One region of the Streptomyces sp. NPDC058662 genome, then DNA from elsewhere that is predicted to be linked to it. Evidence: riboswitches for the same ligand, from Rfam matches in the RefSeq annotation. Region 1 holds a riboswitch; each other region holds the start of a gene.
The links. Region 1 has a riboswitch for cyclic di-AMP ahead of ACFWUQ_RS30025 (peptidoglycan DD-metalloendopeptidase family protein). Riboswitches for the same ligand answer to the same signal wherever they lie in the genome.
Positions count from the first base shown of each region.

Region 2: linked by a shared signal. The riboswitch ahead of ACFWUQ_RS10810 (transglycosylase family protein) and the one ahead of ACFWUQ_RS30025 (peptidoglycan DD-metalloendopeptidase family protein) in region 1 are both predicted to bind cyclic di-AMP.
Region 3: linked by a shared signal. The riboswitch ahead of ACFWUQ_RS10620 (M23 family metallopeptidase) and the one ahead of ACFWUQ_RS30025 (peptidoglycan DD-metalloendopeptidase family protein) in region 1 are both predicted to bind cyclic di-AMP.

Region 1 covers NZ_JBHXRU010000153.1:230-5,445, forward strand. The annotation lists gene ACFWUQ_RS30015 (MBL fold metallo-hydrolase) at 1-1,051, opposite strand, end outside; gene ACFWUQ_RS30020 (SGNH/GDSL hydrolase family protein) at 1,274-2,059, opposite strand; gene ACFWUQ_RS30025 (peptidoglycan DD-metalloendopeptidase family protein) at 2,223-3,218, opposite strand; cyclic di-AMP (ydaO/yuaA leader) riboswitch at 3,223-3,419, opposite strand; gene ACFWUQ_RS30030 (tyrosine-protein phosphatase) at 3,708-4,526, shown strand; gene ACFWUQ_RS30035 (aspartate aminotransferase family protein) at 4,557-5,216, opposite strand, start outside.
Region 2 covers NZ_JBHXRU010000021.1:37,250-42,465, reverse strand. The annotation lists gene ACFWUQ_RS10820 (cytochrome P450) at 1-898, shown strand, start outside; gene ACFWUQ_RS10815 (transglycosylase family protein) at 991-2,067, shown strand; cyclic di-AMP (ydaO/yuaA leader) riboswitch at 2,344-2,517, shown strand; gene ACFWUQ_RS10810 (transglycosylase family protein) at 2,520-3,215, shown strand; gene eno (phosphopyruvate hydratase) at 3,490-4,776, shown strand; gene ACFWUQ_RS10800 (septum formation initiator family protein) at 4,881-5,216, shown strand, end outside.
Region 3 covers NZ_JBHXRU010000020.1:70,183-75,398, reverse strand. The annotation lists gene ACFWUQ_RS10625 (GntR family transcriptional regulator) at 1-107, opposite strand, end outside; gene ACFWUQ_RS10620 (M23 family metallopeptidase) at 288-1,088, opposite strand; cyclic di-AMP (ydaO/yuaA leader) riboswitch at 1,101-1,260, opposite strand; gene ACFWUQ_RS10615 (M16 family metallopeptidase) at 1,446-2,837, opposite strand; gene ACFWUQ_RS10610 (M16 family metallopeptidase) at 2,834-4,198, opposite strand; gene ACFWUQ_RS10605 (DNA topoisomerase (ATP-hydrolyzing) subunit A) at 4,521-5,216, shown strand, end outside.

The sequences.
Region 1 (5,216 bases):
CGAAGGGCTGGCCGGGCACCGGGAGCGCGATCGCGGCGCCCGCCCCGGTCGCCGCGGCGACGGTCCCCTCGCCCGGCTCGTCCCACGGGTGCGGGGCCAGGTTGAAGGTGCCCCAGTGGATCGGCAGCATCGTGCCGTGCGGGGTGCCGCCCTGGAGGTCGAGATGGGCGCGCATGCCCTCCTCGGGGGTCATGTGGATGTCGGGCCAGTACTCGGAGTAGGCGCCGATCTGGATCATCGTGGCGTCGAACGGGCCGTGCGCGGCGCCGATCTCCTCGAATCCGGGGAAGTAGCCGGTGTCCCCGCTGTGGTAGATCCGGTGCTCGTCGCCGCGGACGACCCAGGAGGCCCACAGGGTGTGCTGCTGGTTGCGCAGGCCCCGTCCGCAGAAGTGGCGCGCGGGGGTCGCCGTGAGCGAGAGCCCGGCCACCTTCACGGACTCGTTCCAGTCCAGCTCGTGCAGCCGGTCCGCGGACACGCCCCAGCGCTCCAGGTGCGCGCCCACGCCGAGCGGGACCGCGAAGACCGTGTCCGTACCGGCCAGCTGCTTGATCGTGGGCAGGTCGAGGTGGTCGTAGTGGTCGTGGGAGATCACCACCACGTCGACCGGGCCCAGCGAGGCCAGCGGGACCGGCACCGGGTGCAGCCGCTTGGGGCCGGCGAAGGGGAAGGGGGAGCAGCGCTCGCCCCACACCGGATCGAAGAGCACCCGGCGCCCGTCGATCTCGGCGAGCACGCTGGAGTGCCCCATCCACGTCAGGCGCAGTCCGCTCGCGGGCGGCTTCGCAAGCTCCGCCAGGGTGGTCGGGTAGACGGGGATCGGCGCGCCGGGGATGCGCCGGACCCGCTGCTCCTTGTGGAAGTAGACCTTGGCGAACTCCCGCATCGAGCCCGAGGGCCTGGTCCGGGCCCCCACCGGGTTCTGGAAGACGCCGTCGGCGAAGTGGGGTGAGCGGTGGATCCGCTCCAGCCGGGCGCCGGACGGGTCCGCGCCGAAGGCTTCGGGCCGCAGGGCGCGCAGCCGTGGACGCAGGGGACGGGAGCCGGTCAAAGCGCCTCCTGGGAGGGTGGTGGCAGGACGGTCGTGGGTCTACGACCATCCCAACGCGTACCGGCCCCGAAGGATTCCGGTTCCGGCCGCCGTCCGCTCCGGCGCCCCCGCGTCGCCCCCGTCACAGCCGCCCGGCCCCCGTGCCGCCCCCGTCACAGCTACCGCCGTGGCGCCCCCGCCACAGCCGCCCGGCCCCCGTACCCGCGGACCGGCCCCCGCCGGCTACAGCGGGAGCAGGTCCGGCCGCTTCGCCTCGACGTGGTCCCCGGAGGACTCCCCGCGCAACCGTCGGCCGATCCACGGCGCCAGGTGCTCGCGGGCCCACTGGATGTTGTCCCGGGTCACGTCCACCGAGCCGCGCGGGCGCTCCGGCGGCCACGGCTGGTCGGGGTCGGCCGGTACCTCCAGGCCCAGCACCTGTGCCGCCCGCAGGGCGACCCGGGTGTGCCCGTCGGGCGACAGGTGCAGCCGGTCGCCGTCCCAGGCCCGCCGGTCCTGGACGGACTTGAGCGACCACAGGTCGAGCACCGGGCAGTCGTACCGGTCGGCGATGGCGCGGACATGCGCGCTGTACGTCGCCACCTTGCCCCGGATGTGCCGCAGGACGGGCACTCCCCGGGTGTCGAAGCCGGTCGTGATCATGACCTGGCCGACCGAGCCGGCGAGGTCGGCCACGGCCGCCTCGAACCGCTCGGCCACGTCGTCCGGGTCGCTGCCCGGCCGGATGATGTCGTTGCCGCCCGCGCAGAAGGTCACCAGGTCCGGGCCGAGCTGTTTGGCCCTCGGCACCTGCTCGGCCACGATCTGGTCGAGGAGCCGCCCCCGGACGGCCAGGTTCGCGTAGCGGAAGTCGTGTTCGTCGCGCTGGTCGGCCAGAAGGACGGCGAACCGGTCCGCCCAGCCGAGATAGGTGCCCCCGGGTCCCGGGTCCCCCACACCCTCGGTGAAGCTGTCCCCGATCGCCGCGTACGAGCCGATGGTCTTGAGTTTCGTCGTCGTCGCTGCCACGAGACACCATCCTTCACTCTCGTGCACGACCTACGCCAACGTAATGGGGGGTTGACGGACCGTGATCTGTACCACCCGGGGGACCAGGAATAAGTGCGCGTGGGGCCGGGACCCCCCTCGGGTCCCGGCCCCACGCGTGTCAGCGCTCCGACGGCGGGTGCCGTCAGATGGTCACGCCCTTCGAGCGCAGGTAGCTCAGCGGGTTGATGTCCGAGCCGTAGGACGGGCCGGTGCGGATCTCGAAGTGCAGGTGCGGACCGGTGGAGTTGCCGGTGGAACCGGAGAGGCCGATGCGCTGGCCGGCGGTGACGCTCTGGCCCGACGAGACGGACAGCGAGGACAGGTGGGCGTACTGGGAGTACTTGCCGTCCGCGTGCCGGATGACGACCTCGTTGCCGTACGAACCGCTCCAACCGGCGGAGACCACGGTGCCCGCGCCGACGGCCTTGACCGTGGTGCCGGAGCTCGCCATGAAGTCGAGGCCGGTGTGGTAGCCGGAGGACCACATCGCACCGGCGACCCGGTACTGGGTGGACACCCCGCCGCTGACGGGGGCGACGAAGCCGCCGGCGGCGACCGTGTTCGAGCCGGCCGCGGAGCCGGCCGGGGTGCCGGCGTCCTGGGGCTGCTGCTTCGGCTGCGGCTTGCGGACGGGGGCCGCGGCGGGCTCGTCCCTCTCGGCCGCCGCGCCCTTCCCGGCCGCCGGGGCCTTGTCGGAGGACTTCGCGGCGGGCGCCGGGGCGGTCTGCGTCGGAGCGGCCTTGCCCGGCGCGCCGAGCGTGAGGCGCAGGCCCGGGTGGATCAGCGACGGGTCGGAGCCGACGGCCTCGCGGTTGTCGGCGTACAGCTGCTCCCAGCCACCGGACAGCTGCCGCTCGACGGCGATCTTGGAGAGGTAGTCGCCCGGCACGACCGTGTACACGGTCGGGGCGGCCTGCGCCGTCACGGGCACCGCCTGCGGCGCCACCGGGGCCGCGGCCTGGAGCTGCGGCGCCGCGGCGGGGACCACCGCGGGAGCCGCGGCCGGCGCGCCGGCCGCCTGGGCGCCGGCGGCGCCCATCAGCGGCAGCGCCAGGGCGGCGCCGCCGGTACCGGCGACGGCGAGACCGCGCGATATCGAGCGGGACTTGGGACGGCGGTGCTTACCCTTTGCAGGCATGGCGAATTCCTCTCCGTCGCCTACGAGGTGAGCTGTCGGGTTCGGACTGGAGATGTCCGGCCGTCCATGTGCGAGACATGTACGGCTTCACCCCGAGCTGTCCGGATACGAAGATCCGGACAGCGGCTTACCTGGGTCCCCCGCTCCTGCCGCGCGCGTGAATAGTCGGGTGCGGTTTCCGGGAGGCGGCAGGATTAGGCGGTCCACCCGGATCGATCGCGAAGGTAATCCAGTCCGACCGCAGGTAACAAGCCATGAATTCCCGGACGGATTCCCGGGGGTGAGGGATCGACGGAATTCCGGTCACCCTCTGTCCATTCCGCCGCGGCAACAACCGTCCTGGCTGGGCCATTCGGCTTCCGCGATCAGGCACGCACGGTCACCGTATGATCTGGCTCACGGGGAGGCGCGCGATCTGGCCGCCGCCTACGGCAAGTTAGTGCCAAGTAGCCCAATTCGGACACGCCACCACACAGCGGAGGAGTTCCCGTGACCCAGCAGATACCCCCGGCGCCGCCCGCACAGCCGCAGCCCGAGCCGGAGTTGTCCGGTGTGCGTAATTTCCGCGATGTGGGCGGATTGCCGACGGTGGACGGGCGAAGGGTCAAGCCGGGACGACTGTTTCGAAGCGGACATCTGGCGCATGCCACCGATACCGATGCGGAGTTCCTCTCCTCGCTCGGCCTCCACACCGTCTTCGACTTCCGCAACGCCGCCGACCACTCCCTGGAGGGCGCCGACATCGAGCTGCCCGGCGTACGGAACGTCAACATCCCGCTCTCGGACCCCGCCGACGGCCGGGAGTTCTGGAAGATGGTCCGCGAGGGCGACCTCGAACAGCTCCGCTCGGTACTCGGCGACGGCCGGGCCGCGGCCCGGATGGCGAACTCCTACCGCCAGATGATCAGGTACCGCACGGCCGAGCACAGCCGGGTGGTGCACGCCCTCGCCGAGGAGAGCGTCCCGGCCCTGATGCACTGCGCGGCGGGCAAGGACCGGGCCGGACTGGCCATCGCCGTCACCCTCCTCGCGCTCGGTGTCGAACGCGACGCGATCGTCGCGGACTACCTGGAGTCCAACGCCCCGCACCGCCGCTACCGGATCCGCCGGAGCGGCGGCGCCGCCGAGGAGCGCACTCCCGAGGTGATGGAGCTGCTCGCCCCGCTCTTCGACGCCCGCGCCGACTACCTGACCGCCGCCTTCGAGACCATCGACGAGCAGTGGGGCGGAGTGGAGCGCTACCTGGCCGAGGGCCTCGGGCTGACACCCGGGACCCTCGTCCGGCTCCGCGACCGACTGCTGTCGTAGCGGGGCGCCGGGCCCGGGACCGGCCGGATGTCAGCGGTTGCCCACCGCCTGCTTGACCAGCGTCCGGCCGAAGTCCCACATGAGCCCCGAACCGCCGTGCGCCTCGTCCATGACCGCCCGGAACGCTCCGACGAACCGGTCGACGTCCCCCTCGTCCACGATCAGGGGCGGGATCAGTTTGATCACTTCCAGGTGGTCCCCGGAGACCTGCGTGAGGATCCGGTGCTTCTGCAGCAGGGGCACCACGACCATCTGCGCGAAGAGCCCCTTGCGGGCCGCCTGGAGCACGCTCCACCGGCTGCGCAGGCCCAGGGAGGACGGCCGGCCGAACTCGATGCCGATCATCAGCCCCCGCCCGCGCACCTCGTGCAGCAGCTCGTACTCGTCGACCATCGCCGCGAGCCGCCCACGCAGCAGGTCGCCCGTGGAGCGGGCGTTGGCCACGAGTTCCTCGTCCTCCATCACGGACAGGACCGCGAGCCCGGCCGCCATCGCCTGAGCGTTGGAGCCGAAGCTCGCGGAGTGCACGAGGACCCGGTCCATGGACGAGTAGACCTTCTTGAAGATCCAGTCCTTGCCCAGGGTCGCGCCGACCGGTACATAGCCGCCCGACAGCGCCTTGGCGACGCAGACCAGGTCCGGTTCCACGCCCGGTTCGTGCTGGTAGGCGTAGAAGTCGCCGGTACGTCC
Region 2 (5,216 bases), on a different contig from region 1:
CATCGACGCGTTCGTCGAGCGGGCCCGCGCCGAGGCGGAGGCCGGGGGGAGGGGGGAGGCGGATCTCATCCACGAGTTCGCCTTCCCGCTCCCCATCTACGCCATCTGCGAGATGCTCGGAGTACCGCGCGAGGACCAGGACGACTTCCGCGACTGGGCCGGGATGATGATCCGCCACGGCGGTGGCCCGCGCGGGGGAGTGGCCCGCTCGGTGAAGCAGATGCGCGCCTATCTCGGGGAGCTCATTCATCGCAAAAGGGATGACTTGGGCAATGATCTGATCTCGGACCTGATCCGGGCGAGCGACCACGGCGACCACCTGACGGAGGCCGAGGCCACGGCGATGGCCTTCATCCTCCTGTTCGCCGGCTTCGAGACGACCGTGAACCTCATCGGGAACGGCGTCCACTCCCTCTTCATGAACCCGGACCAGCGCGGGCGGCTGCAGCGCTCCCTGGCAGCCGGCGAGCGCGGCCTGCTGGAGACCGGGGTGGAGGAACTCCTGCGCTACGACGGTCCGGTGGAGCTGGCCACCTGGCGCTTCGCCACACGCCAACTCACCCTGGGCGGCGAGGAGATCGCGGCCGGCGACCCGGTCCTGGTCGTCCTCGCGGCCGCCGACCGCGACCCGGAGCGGTTCACCGAACCGGACACCCTGGACCTCTCCCGGACGGACAACCAGCACCTGGGGTACGGGCACGGCATCCACTACTGCCTCGGTGCACCGCTGGCCCGGCTGGAGGGGCAGACGGCGCTCGCCACCCTCCTGACGCGCCTGCCCGATCTGGAGCTCGCCGTGGACGTGTCCGAACTGCGCTGGCGCGGGGGGCTCATCATGCGCGGACTGCGCACCCTCCCGGTCCGTTTCACGCTGCCGGAGCAGGGCGAAAACGGCTGACTTCAAGTCAGTTTCAGTCGAAACTTGTGACAAACGTTCGAGGCCCGCTAGGTTCTGCCGTTACCCCGCCGTTATGCGAAAGGTGAACCTTCATGCGTTCCGGGAACGGCCGCCACAGACGCCCCCGCCAGGTACCCGCCCTGGTTGTCACCGCCGGTGTCGCCGGCTCCGCACTGGCCCTGCCGCTGCTCGCGGCGACCAGTGCCACCGCCGCCGAGACCTCCACATGGGACAAGGTCGCCGAGTGCGAGAGCGGTGGCGCGTGGAGCGCCAACAGCGGCAGCGGCGCCTACGGCGGGCTCCAGTTCACGCAGGACCAGTGGCGCAACGCCGGCGGCCTCGACTTCGCCGAGCGGCCCGACCTCGCGAGCCGGTCCCAGCAGATAGCCGTGGCCGAGCGCGTGCTCGCCGCGCAGGGGCCGCAGGCGTGGCCGCTGTGCGCCTCCTCCGCCGGACTGGCGCAGTCGGGTCCGGCCGCGGAGGTCGACCCCGGCCTGCCGGGCGAGGCCAAGCCCGTGCGCCCCACCCCGTCCCGGCCGGACGACACGGTGCCGGCGACCGGCACCGGTACGCGCCCCACCGACTTCGGGGCGCCGACCCCGGCCCCGGCCGTGAGCCCGTCGCCCACCACGCCGGAGGGCCCGCTGGCGCCCTCCCTCGGACTGCCCGTCATGCCGGCGCCGGACGACCCGACCACGGCCCCGGTGCAGCCCGCCGACCCGACCGCCCCGGTCCTCCCGGGTGGGCCCGGCGCCACCCCGCTGGACCCGACGGCGCCCACCACGCCGCCGGTCACCCCGCCGGCCGCCGACCCGACGGCCCCGGCCCTTCCCGGCGTTCCCGACGGCTCGGCGACGCCCGGCGCCCCGAGCGCCCCGGCCTCCCCGAGCGCCCCGAGCGCCCCGACCTCGCCGACGGCGCAGCTCGCGGGTCAGACGGCGGGCGCCGGCAAGCACCGCGGGGCCCCCGCCGTGGAGGCGCCCGTCACGGCTGACGCCGCGTCGGACCCCACGTACACCGTCCGGGCCGGCGACAGCCTGGCCACGATCGCGGACGCCAACGGCCTCAAGGGGGGCTGGAACGCGCTCTACGCGGCCAACGAGCAGGTCATCGGCGAGGACGCGGACCTCATCAAGCCCGGCCAAAATCTGGATCTAAGCGCGGAATAGGGGCACTTCGGGCGTCCGGTACGCGCTGATTGTCGGAATTCTGTAAGTGAGACATGTGTCTCTTCCGGTCAACTGGCGTGTCCGGCCCCGGGGCTTCCGCAAACCCCGGCCTCACCTGCGCAAACGCGCTCGGGAGGAACGCAAGTAGGGCCTGTTTCTCCCCGATGGCGCTCGTTGAACATCGGGGGGAGACCTGTCTACCTTCTGAATCGCTCGCCACCGCGGGCTCCTTCGACCGCATCGCCGAATCCTGCCGGCGGACGGAGGGAACAGTCGTCGCGTCAAGCGCCGAAGGCAGGAGCGGGGGAACCAAGGTAAGTGCCGGGAGCGGCCGTTGAGAGACGGTCACGCCACCGGCTGGGGGTTAAGACGTGCGACCCGATCGCACGGCCGGGCAACTCATCCGCCCGAACCCGACAGCTCACCTCGTAGGCGTCGGTGAGGAGAACTCCATGCTGCTTTCCGGCAAGGGCAAGCACCGTCGCGCCAACAAGGCCGCCCGTATCGTCACGCTCGCCGGCGTCGCCGGTGTCGCCGTCGCCGCACCCCTGATGACCGCCGGCACCGCCAGTGCCGCCACCGCCTCCGAGTGGGATCGCGTCGCGCAGTGCGAGGCCGGCGGCAACTGGGCCATCAACACCGGCAACGGCTACTACGGCGGCCTGCAGTTCTCGTCCTCCACCTGGGCCGCCTTCGGTGGCAAGGCGTACGCCGCGCAGGCCAACCAGGCCTCGAAGGCGCAGCAGATAGCCGTCGCCGAGAAGGTCCTCAAGGGCCAGGGCAAGGGCGCCTGGCCGCACTGCGGCAAGGGCCTGTCGAACTCCTCCTACGCGGGCGGCGCCGCCGAGGCCCCGGCCAAGCCGAAGGCCGAGTCGAAGAAGACCGAGTCCAAGAAGGTCGAGCAGAAGGCCGCGCCCAAGCAGGAGACCAAGCGCGCCGAGGCTCCCACCACCCGCTCCGAGCGCCCCGCCGCCGCGGCCCCGAAGACCGGCAACGGCTCGTACGAGGTCAAGGCCGGCGACACCCTGGGCACCATCGCCGAGGCCAACGGCGTCACGGACGGCTGGGAGAAGCTCTTCGAGCTGAACAAGGACATCGTCCCGGACGCCGACCTCATCTTCCCGGGTCAGAAGCTGAAGCTCAGCTGAACACCGCGGCACCAGCCGCGGCCGTGAGCACACGGCAGGTCCGTCCCCCCGCCCGGCGCGCGTCCACTCGCGCGCCGGGCGGCGGCATGCGCACCGTCAGAACCCCTGAAAACTGCGGCCTTATGTCCCGTAACGCGGGTATTCGGGCCCTTTTTCGTCCCAGGACCCGGGCGGTCGGCGGGCCCAGTGCCCGGAGCCGGTTAGGCTCTAAGCGGCTGGGCCGTCCCACGGCCCGACACGCCACCGCACACTCAGCGTCACATCCCAGAAGGAGATGCTCGTGCCGTCCATCGACGTCGTCGTAGCCCGGGAAATCCTGGACTCCCGAGGCAACCCCACGGTCGAGGTCGAGGTGGGCCTCGACGATGGCAGCACCGGCCGTGCTGCAGTTCCGTCCGGCGCCTCCACCGGTGCATTCGAAGCCATCGAGCTCCGTGACGGTGACCCCAACCGTTACTTCGGCAAGGGTGTCGAGAAGGCCGTCCTCGCCGTCATCGAGCAGATCGGCCCGGAGCTCGTCGGCTACGACGCCACCGAGCAGCGCCTGATCGACCAGGCCATGTTCGACCTGGACGCCACCGACAACAAGGGCTCGCTCGGCGCCAACGCCATCCTCGGCGTCTCCCTCGCCGTCGCGCACGCCGCGTCCGAGGCCTCGGACCTCCCGCTGTTCCGCTACCTCGGCGGCCCGAACGCGCACCTGCTGCCCGTTCCGATGATGAACATCCTCAACGGCGGGTCGCACGCCGACTCCAACGTGGACATCCAGGAGTTCATGATCGCCCCGATCGGCGCGGAGTCCTTCTCCGAGGCGCTGCGCTGGGGTGCCGAGGTCTACCACACCCTCAAGAAGGTCCTGCACACCAAGGGCCTCTCCACCGGCCTGGGCGACGAGGGCGGCTTCGCCCCGAACCTGGAGTCCAACCGCGCCGCGCTCGACCTCATCGTCGAGGCCATCAAGCAGGCCGGCTACACCCCGGGCAAGGACATCGCGCTCGCGCTCGACGTCGCCGCGTCCGAGTTCTACAAGGACGGCAAGTACGAGTTCGAGGGCCAGTCCCGCTCGGCCGCCGAGATGACCGAGTACTACGAGGAGCTCGTCTCCGCGTACCCGATGGTCTCCATCGAGGACCCGCTGTACGAGGACGACTGGGCCGGCTGGAAGACCCTCACCGACCGCCTGGGCGCCAAGGTCCAGATCGTCGGCGACGACCTCTTCGTCACCAACCCGGAGCGCCTGGCCCGCGGTATCGAGGAGGGCTCCGCGAACGCCCTGCTCGTGAAGGTGAACCAGATCGGTTCCCTCACCGAGACCCTCGACGCCGTCGAGATGGCCCAGCGCAACGGCTTCAAGTGCATGATGTCCCACCGCTCCGGTGAGACCGAGGACGTCACCATCGCCGACCTCGCCGTCGCCGTGAACTGCGGCCAGATCAAGACCGGCGCCCCGGCCCGCTCGGACCGCGTCGCCAAGTACAACCAGCTGCTGCGCATCGAGGAGATCCTCGACGACGCCGCCGTGTACGCGGGCCGTTCCGCGTTCCCGCGCTTCAAGGGCTGACAGCTCCGACCGAAGGCTGCGCCTAGCCTCCGTACGTCCCCGCACTCGGTCCCGTACCGTGTGCGGGGACGTATTGCGTAGTGCGCACAGGGGAGGCGGGATCAATGGCCGGGAACCGGGATCGGTTCTCCACCTTCTCCACCGCGACCAGGCTCAAGCAGCTCGGTGAGCGGACCGCCGCCCACGTCTACCGCTCCCAGACGCGGCGCCAGGTCAGGCGCAGCCGTCTCACCGGCCGGGCGGCGCTCCTCGTGCTCGTCCTCTGTACCCTGGTCGTCGCCCTCGCGTACCCGATGCGCCAGTACGTCTCCCAGCGCTCGGAGATCGCGAAGCAGCAGCGCGACGCCGCCACGGCGCGGGACCGGCTCGAACGGCTCCGCGACGAGAAGGCCCGCTGGCAGGACAACGCCTACGCGGAGCAGCAGGCGCGCAAGCACCTG
Region 3 (5,216 bases), on a different contig from region 1:
TACCGGCGGGCCAGGACCTCCTCGGTCAGCCGGCCGCCCGGCTCGAAGACCCCGGAGACGATGTCGTCGCGAATTGCTGTGCATACCGCGTGCGCGGGAATACGCAAAACCGGACCTCCGCCTCATTCCAACTGCCGCCGTGGGACATGCTCGTGCGTACTGCGACTCTATTGCAACACACGATAATTTCCGAGAGCGGCCGGAAATGCGAAACATTTGCCCGGGCGGTACAACGTGAAGGACCCCGGCTCGTCGAGCCGGGGTCCTTCACGAAGCGGGGGTGCGGGTCAGAGGCTGACCCCGTGCGAGCGCAGGTACGCGATCGGGTCGATGTCCGAGCCGTAGTCGGCGCCGCTGCGGGCCTCGAAGTGCAGGTGCGGGCCGCTGGAGTTGCCGGTGGAGCCCGACAGGCCGATCTGCTGTCCGGGGGTGACCTGCTGGCCGACGGAGACGCTCAGCGACTGCAGGTGCCCGTACTGGGTGTAGGTGCCGTCGTTGTGCTTGATGACGACGTTGTTGCCGTAGGCGCCGCCCCAGCCGGCCTCGACGACGGTGCCGATGCCCACCGCGCGGACCTTGGAGCCCGAGGCGGCGTGGAAGTCGATGCCGGTGTGGGTGCCGGAGGACCACATGGCGCCGCCGGCGCGGTACTGGGTGCTCACGTACGAGCCGTCGACGGGGGCGACGAAGGTGTTGAGGCGCTTGCGCTCCTCCTCGCGGGCGGCACGCTCGGCGGCCTCGCGCTCGGCCTTCGCCTTGGCCTCGGCGAGGCGCTTGGACTCCGCGGCACGCTGCTTGGCGTCGGCCTCGGCCTGGGCCTTGGCCGCGGCGTGCTCGGCGGCGCGCCGCTGGGATTCGGCCTGATCCGCGATGTCGCCGGCGAGGTCCTCGGCGACGACGACGGCGCCCAGCGCGTTGTCCTGGAAGGAGTTGTTTGCGTTGCCGGTGTCCGCTGCGAACGCCGGACCGGCGAGGGAGCCCACCACACCAGTGGTGGCGAGGGCCGCGATGCCGGCGTAACCGGCGGTCTTGCGGCTCAGACGGCTGGAACCACGGTGCTTACCGGCGGCACGACTGCCAAACGCCATGAAGGGGCTGATCCTTTCCTTCCCTCTCGCCTACCGGGTTAGCTGACGGGTTCGGAGCAGGAAGGTCTCCTACGGGCCTCCTCTTGCGAGGCGGTCCGATTCACCCCAGGGACTGAGTTGGGTCCCCGGCTCCCCAGGCTCGCGCCTGACGGGGACTCGGCGATCGCTGCCCGGTGCCGCGGACGCGGCGAGTACAACTGACGGACAGCACGGGTGACGCTAGGCGGATCATCAGTCAATCGCCAAACACAGACGCCTTTTTGTTGCGTACGCCACACCGCATAAAAGCAACCTCTCCACTAAACGGACAAAAGGGGCCCCGGCAGACAAGGCCGCCGGAACCCCTTCTTCCGCGCGTCAGTTGGAGACGACGCTCACCTCGCCGATCCCCAGGGCCCGCACGGGCTCCTCGATCTGCGCCGCGTCGCCCACCAGAACGGTGACCAGCCGGTTCGCCGGGAAGGCGGCCACGACCGCCGACGTGGCTTCCACCGTGCCGGTCTCGGCGAGCTGCGCGTACAACCGCGCCTGGTAGTCGTCCGGGAGCTCCTGCTCGACCTGGTCGGCGAGGGTGCCGGCGACCGAGGACGCCGTCTCGAACTTCAACGGGGCGACGCCCACCAGGTTCTGCACCGCCACATCCCGTTCGACGTCGGTCAGGCCGCCCTCCGCGAGGGTGCGCAGCACCTTCCAGAGGTCCTCCAGCGCCGGACCGGTGTTCGGGGTGTCCACCGAGCCGCTGATGGCGAGCATCGAGGCGCCCTTGCCGTCGGCCGTGGAGCGCAGCACCTGGCCGAAGGAGCGCACGCCGTACGTGTACCCCTTCTCCTCGCGCAGGACCTTGTCCAGACGGGAGGTCAGGGTCCCGCCCAGGCAGTACGTGCCCAGCACCTGGGCCGCCCAGACCCGGTCGTGCCGGTCGGGCCCGATCCGGCCGATGAGCAGCTGCGTCTGGACCGCGCCGGGACGGTCCACGATGACCACGCGGCCGGTGTCGTCGGCGGTCACCGGCGGGACGGGGACGGGCTCGGCGGTGTTGCCCGTCCAGGCGCCGAGGGTGTCCGCGAGGACGGCGTCCAGGTCGATGCCGGTCAGGTCGCCGACGATCACCGCGGTGGCCGTGGCGGGGCGGACGTGCGCCTCGTAGAAGGCGCGCACGGCCGGGGCGTCGATACGGGCGACGGTCTCCTCGGTGCCCTGGCGCGGGCGGGACATCCGCAGCGACGCCGGGAAGAGCTCCTTGGAGAGCTGCATCGCGGCGCGGCGCTGGGGGTTGGCCAGCTCGTGCGGGATCTCGTCGAGGCGGTTGCGCACCAGGCGGTCGACCTCGGCCTCGTCGAAGGCGGGCGCGCGCAGCGCCTCGGCGAGCAGGCCCAGCGCCTTGTGCAGGCGGGAGGCCGGGACCTCCAGGGAGACCCGCAGGCCCGGGTGGTCGGCGTGCGCGTCGAGGTTGGCGCCGCAGCGCTCCAGCTCGGCCGCGAACTCCTCGGCGGAGTGCTTGTCGGTGCCCTCGGACAGCGCGCGCGCCATGATGGTCGCCACGCCGTCCAGGCCGGCCGGCTCCGCGTCGAGCGGCGCGGTGAGGTTCATCTCGACGGCCACCACCTGCTGGCCGGGCCGGTGGCAGCGCAGCAGGGTCAGGCCGTTGGCCAGCTCGCCGCGCTCGGGGGCCGGGAAGGCCCACGGCTGCGGCTCGCCGCCCTGCGGGCGGGGGTGGAAGGTCATCGTGACGGCTGCGGTGTCGGTCACTGCTCCGCCCCCTCGTTCTCGTCGGACTCGTCGTTCTCGCCGGCGTCGGAGTCGGTGCCGTCGGTGGGGCGCGGCTCGTAGACGAGCACCGCGCGGTTGTCCGGGCGCAGTCGGGCGGCGGCCGCGGCCTGCACCTCCTCGGCGGTGACGTCGAGGAGCCGCTGGACGGCGGTCAGTGCCAGCTGCGGGTCGCCGAACAGCACCGCGAAGCGGCACAGTTCGTCGGCGCGGCCGGCCACCGTGCTCAGCCGGTCGAGCCACTCGCGCTCCAGCTTGGCCTGCGCGCGCTCCATCTCCTCGGCCGTGGGGCCCTCGGCGGCGAACCGCGCGAGCTCCTCGTCCACGGCCGCCTCGATGGCAGGGACCTCGACCCCGCCGGAGGTCTTGACGTCCAGCCAGCCCAGCGAGGGGGCCCCGGCCAGGCGCAGCATGCCGAAGCCGGCCGCGACGGCCGTCTGGTCCCGGCGCACCAGGCGGTTGTGCAGCCGCGAGGACTCGCCGCTGCCCAGGATGGTCAGCGCCACGTCCACGGCGTCGCACTCGCGGGTGCCGTCGTGCGGAAGGCGGTAGGCGGCCATCAGGGCGCGTGCCGGCACCTCCTCGACGATCTCCTCGCGCAGCTCGCGCCCGATCACGTCGGGCAGCGCGCCGTCGCGCGGGGGCTGCTTGCCTTCGTGGCCGGGGATGGTGCCGAAGTACTTCTCGATCCAGGCCAGCGTCTGCTCGGGGTCGATGTCGCCGACGACCGAGAGGACCGCGTTGTTGGGCGCGTAGTACGTACGGAAGAAGGTGCGCGCGTCCTCCAGGGACGCGGCGTCCAGGTCGGCCATCGAGCCGATCGGGGTGTGGTGGTACGGGTGGCCCTCGGGGTAGGCCAGGGCGGTCAGCCGCTCGAAGGCCGTGCCGTACGGGACGTTGTCGTAGCGCTGGCGGCGCTCGTTCTTGACGACGTCGCGCTGGTTCTCCATGGACTCGTCGTCCAGCGCGGTCAGCAGCGAGCCCATCCGGTCCGCCTCCAGCCAGAGCGCGAGCTCAAGCTGGTGGGTCGGCATCGTCTCGAAGTAGTTCGTGCGCTCGAAGCTGGTGGTGCCGTTCAGGGAGCCTCCGGCGCCCTGGACCAGCTCGAAGTGCCCGTTGCCCGGTACGCTCGCCGAACCCTGGAACATCAGGTGCTCGAAGAGGTGAGCCAGGCCGGTACGCCCCTTGACTTCGTGGCGCGAGCCGACGTCGTACCAGAGGCAGACGGCGGCGACCGGGGTGAGGTGGTCCTCGGAAAGCACCACGCGCAGGCCGTTGGCCAGGCGGTGCTCGGTCGCTGTCAGGCCGCCGGAGCCGGCCTGAGCTGTGGCCGTGTGACCCATGGGCATGTGGTCCCTTCGATCGCGATGCAGAGATTTCTGTCAGACCTGCCACTGTATGCAAGCGCGTCGACGGCCGGATAAGTTCCCGGGTCACACCTGGGTCGGAGTCGGCGTTGTCGGTGCCTCGGGACACAATGGTCCGCGTCAAACCCCGTCGGACCCGTCAATCCCGGTCAGTCCCGCACCGCCGGGACCGCCCGCACCACCAGCACGGCCCGCACCACCAGCACGGCCGGCAGGACCCGCACCATCCCGTACGACCCCGCCAGACCCCGTCAGACAGCCAGCACACCTTCTTCATTGGTTAAGGAGCCGCGCAGCGATGGCCCGCCGCAGCACGAAGACCCCGCCGCCGGAGGATTTCGAGGAGAAGATCCTCGACATCGACGTCGTCGACGAAATGCAGGGCTCCTTCCTCGAGTACGCGTACTCGGTGATCTACTCCCGTGCCCTGCCCGACGCCCGGGACGGCATGAAGCCCGTGCACCGGCGCATCGTCTACCAGATGAACGAGATGGGCCTGCGGCCCGACCGCGGGTACGTGAAGTGCGCCCGTGTCGTCGGCGAGGTCATGGGCAAGCTCCACCCGCACGGTGACGCGTCGATCTACGACGCCCTCGTGCGCATGGCCCAGCCGTTCTCGATGCGGCTGCCGCTCGTCGACGGCCACGGCAACTTCGGTTCGCTCGGCAACGACGACCCGCCGGCCGCCATGCGCTACACCGAGTGCAAGATGGCCGACGCCACGTCGCTGATGACGGAGTCGATCGACGAGGACACCGTCGACTTCACCGCCAACTACGACGGCCAGGAGCGGGAGCCGGTGGCCCTGCCCGCCGCCTACCCGAACCTGCTGGTCAACGGCGCCTCCGGGATCGCGGTCGGCATGGCCACCAACATGCCCCCGCACAACCTCGGCGAGGTCATCGCGGCCGCCCGCCACCTGATCCGCCACCCCCACGCGGACCTTGAGGCGCTGATGCGCTTCGTCCCGGGCCCCGACCTGCCCACGGGCGGC